Linked DNA regions of Celeribacter indicus. The protein of the gene in region 1 interacts with the protein of each later gene in a pairwise test. Links are inferred from orthologs where the notes say so. Each region holds a gene or a part of one and is shown on either strand. Other genes may lie near its edges.

Region 1 (6,220 bases):
CCGGGGCGGGCGCGAGGCGACGGTGGGAGGTGGTGCCGAGGATGTGCAACGCGTGGCGCTCCGTCACCCGGCCGAGCATCCGACGGTAGAGCGCCGCGTCCCCCTCCGTCAGGAGGTGGATGTGATGCGGCTGCGTGTGGCGCAGATGGCGCGCCTCGACACGCAGGGACAGCAGGCGGAGCATCCGGCGGTGTCCGGGGTCGAAGGGCAGGCCGTGCAGGCTGACCGCAAGACGTGTTTGCACCGGGGGCGTACCGGAAAACAGTTCGCGGCACAGATGCACGGCCGCACGCGCATGCGCCCAGACCAGATCGGGGCGTTCGTCGGCGATGGTCCGCGCCAGGTTGCGGCGCGCCTTGCCGTAGGTCAGCGGGTTGAACGAGCTCGCCAGCCCCTCCAGCGCCACATGACGCACGCCAAGGGCGGGCAGGCGGGAATATCCGCCGCGATCCGCCTCGGAAACCACGACGCATTCGACCTCCGGCCCGAGCGCCTCGACCATGCCGAGGATGAAGGCCGGTACGCCGGAGGGCTGCCCAGAGCCGCCGATCATGAGGATTTTCGGACGCTCAGACACGGTTCAGCCCCACGGCCGACAGGAAGCCGATCTGCGACAGCATGCCCTGTCGCCGGACGGGCAGACGCACCATCGCCAGAACCCGCTCCGGAGCGCCACGCCGGCCGCGGGCGCTTTCGAACGCTGCCAGAAGCGCGCGGTTCTCCGGCGTCAGCCGCTCTTCAAGACATGCGAGGGCGGCGCAATGCCGATCGAGTCGCTCACGATAGGCACCGCCCAGAACGCGCAGCCGGTTGCCGAACCAGCGTCCACCGCGCTCGCCCGCGCCGAGCAGGTTGGCCTCGTGCTGGCGATAGTCGAGAACCGGAACGGGATCGTGCAGGACGGTGCCGCCAACCCCGGTGATCAACTGGTAGAGCCACCAGTCATGGGCGAAGACATCCCTCCCCAAATCGGCGGTCTCCCGTGCGAGGCGGAGCGCCGCGCGGTTCATCACGATCGTGTTGCCCGGCGCGATATTCTCAACCAGCGCATTCGCGAAAGAGGGCGGGTGGCGGTAGAGCCGCGACACGGCGGTGACACCTCCCGCGGTGAGGATGTTGCGGCGTGCGCAATAGAGCGCGGGACCGTCCGGCGCGTCAGAGAGGGCGCGCACCGCGCGTGCAAGCTTGGTCGGGTGCCAGATGTCATCCTGATCCGACAGGGCGGCCGCATCGCAATCATCGGGAAGGTCGCACAGCCCGGAAAGGAAATTGGACACGAATCCGGCGGACCGGACGGATCTGTAGACGATCCGGGCATCACCCCCGATCTCTTTCCGAAGCCTCCCGGTCTCCGGCGCGGGCGGGCCGTCGTCCCGGAGCAGGAGCATCCAGTCGCCGTGGCTCTGGTTCCGGATGGAGGCGATCTGGGCGGCGATGTAAGGAAAGGGAGCGTGCAGTCCCAGGACGATCCCGACCTTCACTCTCGCCTCCCCGTCCCTGCCTGGCCGTCCCCCCGGACCGCCCCTGTCACGCGTCCAGGTTCTCCACGTTCAGCGCATTGTCCTGGATGAATTCGCGGCGCGGTTCGACGACGTCGCCCATGAGCTTGGTAAAGATATCGTCCGCCTCTTGGAAATCCTCGATCTTCACCTGGAGGAGCGTGCGCGCCTCCGGATCGAGCGTGGTTTCCCAGAGCTGATCGGGGTTCATCTCCCCGAGACCCTTGTACCGTTGCAGCGCGAGGCCCTTTTCCCCCTCGTCGAGGATCGCCTTCAAAAGCTCGCTCGGCCCGTGGATCAGCGTCTCGCGGTCCTTGCGTACCAGCCTGGAGGGGTCGTGATAGACGCCCTGGGTGGCCGCGACCTCCTGATGGATGCGCCGCGCCTCGCCTCCGCGCAGGATCGCGCCGTCGAGTGTGCGGACCTCCTCCACACCGCGCAGCACGCGGGTCAGGCGGATGCCGGCATCCTGGGTCGGACGCCCGGTCCAGCCGCGTTCGTATTCGAGCGCGATCATGTCGAGACGCCGCGCCACGGCCTCGGCGACGCCCGCGAGATCGGCATCGGCCCGACCCGGCTCGAAGGCACCGGCCAGCGCCGCCTGTTCGACGATGTGACGCGGGTAATGCGTCGGGAAATGCTCGAGAATGCGCTTGAAGGCGCGCGCGCCCTCGACCACGCGGGCCAGATCCTGCCCGGCGATTTCCTCGCCGGTTTTCAGCCGCAGCACCGCACCTTCGACTCCCTGCTGGATGAGGTAATCCTCCAGCGCGGCCTGGTCTTTCAGATAGACCTCGGACTTGCCGCGCGAGACCTTGTAGAGCGGCGGCTGGGCGATGAAGAGATGGCCCGCCTCGATCAGTTGCGGCATCTGGCGGAAGAAGAACGTCAGCAGGAGCGTGCGGATATGCGCGCCGTCCACGTCGGCGTCGGTCATGATGACGATCTTGTGGTAGCGCAGCTTGTCGAGATTGAACTCGTCGCGCCCGATCCCGGTGCCGAGCGCCATGACGAGATTGCCGATCTCCTGGGACGAGAGCATCCGGTCGAACCGCGCGCGTTCCACGTTGAGGATCTTCCCGCGCAGCGGCAGGATCGCCTGCGTGCGCCGGTCGCGTCCGGTCTGCGCGGAGCCGCCGGCGGAGTCGCCCTCCACAAGGAAGACTTCGGTCTGGGACGGGTCTTTCTCCGAACAATCCTTCAGCTTGCCGGCAAGGAAGTTCACGTCCATCGCGGTCTTCCGCCGGGTCAGTTCACGGGCTTTGCGCGCCGCCTCGCGTGCAAGCGCGGCTTCCACGATCTTGCCCACGATCATCCGCGCTTCGTTCGGGTTCTCGTCCATCCATTCGGTGAGCTTCTCGCCGACGAGGTTCTCGACCGCCGGGCGCACCTCGGAGGAGACGAGCTTGTCCTTCGTCTGCGAGGAGAATTTCGGATCGGGCACCTTCACGGACAGCACGCAGGTCAGGCCCTCGCGCGCGTCATCGCCGGTGAAGCTGACCTTCTCCTTCTTCGCGATCCCGCTTTCCATCGCGTATTTCGTAAGCGTCCGCGTCAGCGCGCCACGAAAGCCCGCGAGATGGGTGCCGCCATCGCGCTGCGGGATGTTGTTGGTGAAGGGCAGGACGTTCTCATGATAGCTGTCGTTCCACCACATCGCGACCTCGACCCCGATCCCGTCGCGTTCGCCGGAGACGAAGATCGGCTCGGGTATCATCGGGCTCTTGGAGCGGTCGAGATACTTGACGAATTCCTTGACCCCGCCTTCGTAGAACAGTTCGGTGCGCAGAGGCTCCGCCGGGCGTTCGTCCTCGAGGATGATGCGCACGCCGGAATTGAGGAAGGCGAGCTCGCGCAGGCGCTTCTCCAGCGTCTCGAAGGAATAGTCGAGGTTGGAAAAGGTGCCCTCTGGATCGCTCGTCTTCGCGGAGGCGAGAAAGCGCACTTCGGTGCCGGTCTCATCGCCCGCGTCGCCGACGACCGCCAGATGCTCCGCCGTCTCGCCCCTGACGAACTTCGCCTTGTGCACCTTGCCGTTGCGCCAGATCGTGAGCTCGAGCCATTCGGACAGCGCGTTCACGACCGAGACACCGACGCCGTGGAGGCCGCCCGAGACCTTGTAGGAGTTCTGGTCGAACTTGCCGCCCGCATGGAGCTGGGTCATGATGACCTCGGCCGCGGAAACCCCCTCCTCCTCGTGGATATCGGTCGGAATTCCGCGCCCGTTGTCGCGCACCGAGACGGAGTTGTCGGCGTGGATTTTCACGGAGACGAAGTCCGCGTGACCGGCCAGTGCCTCGTCGATGCCGTTGTCCACGACCTCATAGACCATATGGTGCAGGCCGGAGCCGTCGTCGGTATCGCCGATATACATGCCGGGACGTTTCCGGACGGCTTCCAAGCCCTTGAGAACCTTGATGGAACTGGCGCCGTATTCGGAGGGCTGCTGCGCAGGATCGGACATGCGGAATTCCTTGTTTTTCGTTGCGCTTTTTATACGCGAGCAAGGGGCGGATGTCACGTCCGCGACACAAGATTTTGCGGCGCGCGCGGCTACGTGAACGGGATGATGAGGGCAACGAGGATGAGCAGGCTGCCGGCAGAGACGTTCATGCGCCTCAGCGCCTGCGGCGAGGACATGATCCGCCGCAGTCCGCCCACCGAGGCGCCGAGGATCAGGTTCCCGAGGAGCGGGATCAGCGCGGACACGGTACAGATCGCGAGGATATCCGGCACGCCAAGCGTCGAGAGATCGAAGAAGCCGGGCAGGAACCCCATGTAGAACAGGATCGCCTTCGGATTGCCGAGGATCGCGACGAGTCCGGCGACGAACCCCGCCCACATGCCGGGCCGGGTGAGCCGGCTGTCTGCGGCGATCTTCTTGTCGGCGTGGCGGATGAGCAGGATCCCCATCGCGAGGAACATCGCCACGGCAACCCAGCGCAGAAAGGTCAGGAATCCGGTGAATTCCGACACGATCCAGGAGACGCCGAGGATCGCGAGCAGCGACCAGAGCACGTCCCCGATCACCACGCCGAGCGCGAGCGGCCAGGCGGCGTTGAACCCGCCGGACAGCGCGCGTGCGAGCATGGCGAGCCAGACCGGGCCGGGGGTAATGAAGAGGATCAGGAGCGCAAAGGCGTAGAGCCCGAGATCGACGGCGGTGATGGTCATCTGTACTCCCTGACACTCGAGACACCCTGGTCCTCGTGCACTTCGTATGAGGCGGCGCGCGCACCCAGTTCGGCGAAGAGTTCCGGCCCGGTGCCGGTCATGAACGCCTGTGCGCCAAGGGCGCAGATCTCGTCATAGAGCGCGGCGCGGCGGTCCGCGTCAAGATGAGCGGCCACCTCGTCGAGGAGGTAAATCGGCGCTGCGCCGAAATCCTCGGCCAGCGCGCGGCCGTTGGCAAGGATGAGCGAGATCAGGAGCGCCTTTTGCTCGCCCGTCGAACATTGGTCGGCGGGCACGCCTTTGGTGGTATAGACCGCCCCGAGATCGGCGCGGTGCGGCCCGACGAGGGTGCGCCCGGCGGCAAGGTCGCGCGGCCGGGTGTCGCGCAGGGCCGCAATGAGATCCACCTCCCCCTCCGGCAGGGGCATGTCGTCTGAAGACCGCAGCGCGAGGGCCGCGGCGGGAAATGCGGTCTCTGCCCCCGCCTGAGCCCGCTCGAGCCGGTCGAGCGCGGAAAGCCGGTTCGCCATGATCGCCGCGGCGTGCCCGGCCATCTGGGCCTCGAGCGCATCATACCAATGCGCGTCGCGCACCATGTCCTTCAACAGCCTGTTGCGCTCCCGCATCGCCTTTTCATAGGCCAGAACCGCCTCGGCATGGGTCGGCTCAAAGCTCATCACCATCCGGTCGAGAAAGCGCCGGCGCCCCTCCGCCCCCTCGATCCAGAGCCGGTCCATCGAGGGCACGAGCCAGACCACGCGGGCGATCCGGCCCAGCGCGACCTGTGGCGCCACCTTGCCATCGATGCGCACGGAGCGCGACTGGCCGGGCTCGGCCCAGGTTTCGAGTTCGTGGCGCTGATGCAGGGATATGAGGTCCGCGCGGATCTTCCAGCCGAGATTTTCCGGCTTACGCGCGATCTCGTCCGGCGCGGCGCGGCGCAGCCCGCGGCCCGGCGAGAGGAGCGAAACAGCCTCGAGGATATTGGTCTTTCCCGCCCCGTTCGGCCCCCAGATGGCCACAGGCCGCCCGTCCAGCTCGAGACGCGCGGCCTTGTGGGAGCGGAAATGCGACAGGCTCAGTTCTTCGAGGAACAGCCTGCCCATCACGCCGCTCTGATCTTTTTGCTGCCGGAAATACTCACACCCGCATCGGCATCACGACATAGACTGCGGAGGTGTCGTTGCCCTCGCGCATCAGCGTCGGATCGCCGGAGGAGTTGAACAGGAAGACGGCGTTCTCGCGATCGACCTGCGAGGCGATCTCCAGGAGGTATTTCGCGTTGAACCCGATCTCCAGGCGTTCATCGCTATAGGCAACCGCAAGCTCCTCCTCCGCGGCGCCGCTGTCGGGCGCGTTCACGGAAAGCGTCAGCCTGTCGTCCTCGAGCGTCAGCTTCACCGCGCGGGAGCGCTCGGAAGAGACCGTGGCCACGCGGTCCACGGCCTTCGCGAATTCGGCGGCGTCGACTTCGAGCTTGCGCGAATTGCCCATCGGGATGACGCGCGTGTAATCGGGGAAGGTGCCGTCGATCACTTTCGAGGTAA
Region 2 (5,853 bases), 2.6 Mb from region 1 along the record:
TGCGCGGCGTTCTCGCCATTACGCTTCTCCAGCACCCTGCGGTCCAGACGCTCGACCTGTTTCGCAGTCTCGAAGCCACCGCGACCGTCTCCGACGCGCCGCCGCTTCCCTGGCCGCACCTGATCATGTTGCAGGATCTCGGTCCCCTGACGCTGAGCCTGCTGCTCGTGATGATCGCGCTCTGGATCGGGATGGGCATGCGCACGCGGGTCATGGCGCTGCTCGCGGTGCTCCTCACCCTGGCGTCCCATTTCGTCTCCGCGCCCATGCCGCTGGCGCTGAACGGGGATCTCATGCTGCCGCTTGTCGTTACGCTCCTCGCGCTGCCCCTCATCGCATTCGGCGGCGGGCGTTTTTCTTTCTGGCGCGGAGGCTGGCGCGATCTCGTGTGAACCTTTCAGCTTCACCCACATGAGAGAAGGGAGCCCGCGAAGGCTCCCTTTTTCGTGACCGTTCCCGAGGATCGGCAGGGGAAACCCCACAGGCCGGAAGACCTGCGGGGCGTCCTGTCCGAGGATCAGTAGCTCGCCAGATCGCGGAGCGGCGTGGTGTCGGCGGCATAGTCGTCGACCTGATCCGTCACGCGCATCCGGCGCCCGCCGGTCTCGAGCTTCAGCTTGAGCGCGAAGCCGTCGGCATCGTCCAGATCGCCGAAGCCGGTGCCGTAATTCGCCTCGAGCGACACACTGTCGGTGAAGGCGTAGCGGCCGCCGATGGTCGCGATGCCGGTGTCGAGGAAATCCTCGTTGCCGGTGATGACGGAGGCGAGCACGGTGAACTGCATGCTGGTGTCGAACTCACCGCTGAACGCGGTCAGGCCGGTGTCGAGACCGCCCTCGGCCCAGTCGGTGGCGATATTCGCCTCGAACTGGCCGCCGTCGTATTTGTAGCCGAGGCCGTAGGAGCTGAAATCCTCCACATCATTGGCATAGCCGTAGACGGTGGAGGGGCCGAAGCCCGCAAAGCCCGCCAGGGTGTAGCTGTCGGCGTCGCTGTCGTCGGAGGTCTCGTATTGCAGCGCCGCGCCGTAATCCCCGGTCTGGTATTCGACGCCGAGGCCATAGGCGGTGTCGTCGAAATCGTCGGTATCGACATAGCCGAGCATGCCGTAGACGGTGACGCCGGGAACGATCGCGTAGCCCGCGGTCATCTCGAGCAGGGTCATGTCGAGATTCTCGACCTCGCCGATCAGCACGCCGCCGGTAAAGGAGAACGGGCCGGTGACATAGTCGAAATTGCCGTTCAGGAGGGTCGCGTCGATCCCGTCGAGATCGTAATGGGACAGCTCGACGGAGGTGTAGGTGACGCCTTCGGCCGCGGCCGCGCCGGTGGCGGAGATCAGGGCGAGGGCAAGGGAAATTTTTTGTTTTTGGCTCATTTTTAACCTCATCGGAAATGATGGTACGGAGCTACTCCTTTGCCGCGGAAAGGTTGAGGGGGCAGAGCGCGCGGATCACAACCTTTCGGCGTCTGTGACAATTCGGAGACAGGCGTAGCGCACAACGAAACGGCGGCCCCATGGGACCGCCGTTCGTGATGTCGCAGGCCGGTGGCGCGTTATTCCGCGACCGGACGGGGGGCGTCGTCGGCATCCTCCTCGTCGCTTTCCGCGATCCAGGCGACGGAGACAACCTCCTCGCCCTTGCCGGTGTTGAACACCCGCACGCCGCCGGCCGAGCGCGAGCGGAAGGAGATGCCATCCACCGGGCAGCGGATCGACTGGCCCTTGGATGTGGCGAGCATGATCTGGTCGTCGAAGCCCACCGGGAAGGAGGCCACGATCGGCCCGCCGCGCATCGTCTTTTCCATCGCCGTCACGCCCTGGCCGCCACGCCCGCGCACCGGGTAGTCGTGGCTGGAGGAAAGCTTGCCCGTGCCGTTGCGGGTGATGGTGACGATCAGCTCCTCCGCGGCGCGCATCTCCTCGAACCGCTCCATCGAGATCGAGCCTTCGGCCACTTCCTCCTCGTCATCGCTCACCTCGGACTCGTCCGCTCCGGCCATCTGGCGGCGCATCTTGAGATAGGCCTGGCGTTCGGCACTCTCCGCGTCGAAATGGCGGATCACCGACATGGAGACGACCTCGTCGCCCTCGTTCACGAGCTTGATGCCGCGCACGCCGGTCGAACTGCGCGAGTTGAACACGCGCACATCGGGGACGGGGAAGCGGATCGCGCGGCCGGAGGAGGTGACGAGCATCACGTCGTCGTTCTCGTCGCAGATCCGCGCGTTGATGAGGCGCGTGCCCTCGTCCTCGCCCTCGAACTTCATCGCGATCTTGCCGTTCGCCTTCACATTGGTGAAATCCGACAGGCGGTTGCGGCGCACCGAGCCCTTGGAGGTGGCGAAGACGATCTGGAGATCGTCCCAGTCCCTCTCGTCGCGGTCCACCGGAAGGATCGCGGCGATGCCGACGCCCGTCGGGATCGGCAGGATGTTGACGAGCGGCTTGCCCTTCGCCGTGCGGCCGCCCTGCGGCAGGCGCCAGGTCTTCAGCTTGTAGGCCATGCCGTCCGTGGTGAAGATCAGGAGTTGGGTATGGGTGTTCGCGACGAACAGCGTGGTGATCACGTCCTCGTCCTTCGTCGCCATGCCCGACAGGCCCTTGCCGCCGCGCTTCTGGGCGCGGTAGTCGGCGAGCGGCGTGCGCTTTGCCCAGCCGGAGGCGGTCACGGTCACAACCATGTCCTCCTTCTCGATCAGGTCCTCGTCCTCCATGTCGCCCGACCAGTCGGTGATCTCGGTGCGGCGGGGCACGGCGAAGAGGTCCTTCACTTCCGTCAGTTCCGCAGAGATGATGCCCATGATCCGCTCGCGGGAGGCGAGGATGGCGAGGTAGTCCTTGATCTTCGCGGCGAGCTCCTGAAGCTCGTCGGTGACTTCCTTCACCCCGATCTGGGTCAGCCGTTGCAGGCGCAGATCGAGGATCGCGCGGGCCTGCACCTCCGACAGGTTGTAGGTGCCGTCCTCGTTCATCGTATGGGTCGGGTCGTCGATCAGGCGGATGTAATCCGCGATCTCGGCGGCGGGCCAGCGGCGCGTCATCAGCTTCTCGCGCGCCTCGGCGGCATCGGCGGAGGAGCGGATCGTCGCCACGACCTCGTCCACGTTCGACACCGCGACGGCGAGGCCGCAGAGGATATGCGCCCGGTCGCGGGCCTTGCGCAATTCGAAGGCGGTGCGGCGCGCCACGACTTCCTCGCGGAAGGTGATGAAATGTTCGAGGAACTGGCGCAGCGTCAATTGTTCCGGCCGCCCGCCGTTCAGCGCCAGCATGTTGCAGCCGAAGGAGGTCTGGAGCGGCGTGAACCGGAACAGCTGGTTCAGCACCACCTCGGGCGTCGCGTCGCGCTTCAGCTCCACGACGACGCGCACGCCGTTGCGGTCGGATTCGTCCTGGACATGGGAAATGCCCTCGATCCGCTTGTCGCGCACCATTTCCGCGATCTTCTCGATCATCGCGGCCTTGTTCACCTGATAGGGGATCTCATCCACGACGATCGCATAGCGGTCGCGGCGGATCTCCTCCACCCGTGTCTTCGCCCGGATGATGACCGACCCGCGGCCCTCCAGATAGGCCTTGCGCGCGCCGGCGCGGCCGAGAATGATCCCGCCGGTCGGGAAATCGGGGGCGGGCACGATCTCCATCAGCCGTTCGGTGGAGACATCGGGGGTCTCGATGAGCGCGAGCGTCGCGTCGACGACCTCGCCGAGATTGTGCGGCGGGATGTTCGTCGCCATGCCGACCGCGATGCCGCCCGCGCCGTTCACCAGCATGTTCGGGAAGCGCGCCGGGAGCACCGTCGGCTCCTGGTCCTTGCCGTCGTAGTTCAGTTCGAAATCGACCGTATCCTTGTCGATATCGGCCAGCAGATAGGCGGCAGGCTTGTCCATCCGCACTTCGGTATAGCGCATCGCCGCGGCGGCATCGCCGTCCATCGAGCCGAAGTTGCCCTGGCCGTCGAGCAGCGGCAGGGACATGGAAAACGGCTGCGCCATCCGCACGAGCGCGTCATAGATCGCCGAGTCGCCATGCGGGTGATATTTGCCCATCGTATCGCCCACGGCCCGCGCCGATTTGCGGTAGGGCTTGTCATGGGTGTTGCCCGCCTCATTCATCGCGAAGAGAATGCGCCGATGTACCGGTTTCAGCCCGTCGCGCAGGTCCGGGATCGCGCGGGACACGATCACCGACATCGCATAGTCGAGGTAGGAGGACTTCATCTCGTCGGTGATCGAGATTTTCGGGCCTTCCCAATACATCGGCTCGCGCGGTGTTTCTTCTTCGTTTTCAGGTGTTTCCGGAGTGTCGCTCACGTTGTCCGCCTGTCTTTGGCTGCGATCTGTATATAGTTGTGCCACACTCTACCCCATACGGGATATAGGGTGCAATGGCTGATCCCCCGCGGATTTGGCAGCCACCGGCCACCTGTGACAACATGCTGTTTTCATTGACAGTTAATGATTTTGCGGCAGGATTTTCAGGAGGGGGGCGCACAAGCCCCGTTCCAGCACCCGACAGGAGACCACGCCACATGACCAGAGAAGACGCGCGCGAGATGAGCGAGACCGAGATGATGCTGACCGGCTACGGCCTCACGCTTGCCGAATTCACCTACCGCATGCCGGACTACCGCAATGTGCTGAACACCTTCTCATGGCAGCTCTACGATCTCGCGCCGGACTATCCGAAACTCTTCCGCTTCATCGAATTCTGGCAGGAGAATATCGACGGTCCGCTGCATCATGTGCGCTTCACCCACCGCACCCTGGTCGGTCCCGGAGAATGGCGCAACTGCGTCGGCGAATTCACCCTTCACTGACGCGCGGCTAGAACCGGTTCAGGAGCATCTTGAGCGGCGTGGCGGCGCTGCCCGTGGTCGACGTTTTCGAGACCTCGGAAAACCGGGCCTTGAGCGCCGCCGCCCGGTCGTCGGCGAGCGGCGTGCCGAGCCGCTTGCGTCCGCGGCGAATGGCGGGAAGGGGAACGATCTTTGCGGCGGGTTTGCTCATGCCTTCAAAGATGGGGCGGAAATCGCCGGCTTGCAAGGGCTCAGGCGCGCGCCTTGCGCAGCGCCACGAGCCAGAGCGCGAGGAACAGCAGCGAGAACAGGAAATTCCAGCCCGCCATGGTGATGCCGAGCCCCCAGGTGTCCCAGACGATCTCGTCGCAGAGCACGAGATGGGAGGGGCCGCCGGCGCCCGGAAGCAGCTCGGTCCCCGAGAGCCCCGACAGCGTGTCGCCCGATCCGGTGCAGGAGGAGGGGCCGGACCACCATCTCTGCTCCACGCCGGCATGGAACAGGCCGAGCCCTGCGGAGACGAGCATGCTCAGCGCGCCGAGCGCCGCCAGGGCGCGCAGCCGCGTCGTCAGGAACAGCAGGCCGATCACGATGGCGATGGCATGCGGCCAGCGTTGCCACAGGCACATGGGGCAGGGCGCATAGCCGAAGGCCTGGAAGACGAAGGCGCCGGCGAGCAGGGCGAAGGAGCCGAGGGTCGCGGCGAGGGCGGGTTGTTTCGGGGCGAAATCGGAGGACTCGGTCATAGGTATGTCACGGCATAGAAGCCGCCGAAGAAGAGGAGAAGGAGAAGGGTGAAGACGAGGCCAAGGCGGCGCTCGATGAAGTCGCGGATCGGATCGCCGAATTTCCACAGGAGCGCGGCGACGACGAAGAACCGCAGCGCGCGCGCCGTGATCGAGGCGACGATGAAGACCGGCAGCGACAGCGCAGTCGCCCCCGACAGGATGGTGATGACCTTGTAGGGAAAGGGCGTCACCCCCGCGACCAGCACCGCCCAGGCCCCCCACGCGTTGTATTTGAGCGCGAACTCGTCGAAATAGGCATCCTT

What was found. The genes of interacting proteins can lie anywhere in the genome.
Region 2: the proteins of gyrB (region 1) and gyrA interact in binary tests that used the Escherichia coli proteins (3 or more experiments, as listed by UniProt). The link is inferred for Celeribacter indicus from one-to-one orthologs.

The regions. Positions count from the first base shown.
Region 1 is NZ_CP004393.1:2,274-8,493, reverse strand. Bases 1,246-4,306 are described here. They hold gyrB (DNA topoisomerase (ATP-hydrolyzing) subunit B), read right to left. Parts: upstream 3,964-4,306; coding sequence 1,528-3,963; downstream 1,246-1,527. Other genes in these bases: P73_RS00020 (LysE family translocator), read right to left, coding at 4,053-4,306; P73_RS00030 (glycosyltransferase), read right to left, coding at 1,246-1,481. Also shown: P73_RS00035 (glycosyltransferase), read right to left, coding at 1-553; more of P73_RS00030, read right to left, coding at 570-1,245; more of P73_RS00020, read right to left, coding at 4,307-4,673; DNA replication/repair protein RecF, read right to left, coding at 4,670-5,779; dnaN (DNA polymerase III subunit beta), read right to left, coding at 5,814-6,220. UniProt on the Escherichia coli protein: DNA gyrase negatively supercoils closed circular double-stranded DNA in an ATP-dependent manner to maintain chromosomes in an underwound state.
Region 2 is NZ_CP004393.1:2,589,658-2,595,510, reverse strand. Bases 1,358-4,669 are described here. They hold gyrA (DNA gyrase subunit A), read right to left. Parts: upstream 4,318-4,669; coding sequence 1,558-4,317; downstream 1,358-1,557. Other genes in these bases: P73_RS13080 (usg protein), read left to right, coding at 4,536-4,669; P73_RS13090 (hypothetical protein), read right to left, coding at 1,358-1,378. Outside these bases: P73_RS13095 (hypothetical protein), read left to right, coding at 1-392; more of P73_RS13090, read right to left, coding at 518-1,357; more of P73_RS13080, read left to right, coding at 4,670-4,823; P73_RS13075 (hypothetical protein), read right to left, coding at 4,831-5,013; P73_RS13070 (disulfide bond formation protein B), read right to left, coding at 5,054-5,548; P73_RS13065 (YqaA family protein), read right to left, coding at 5,545-5,853. UniProt on the Escherichia coli protein: A type II topoisomerase that negatively supercoils closed circular double-stranded (ds) DNA in an ATP-dependent manner to maintain chromosomes in an underwound state.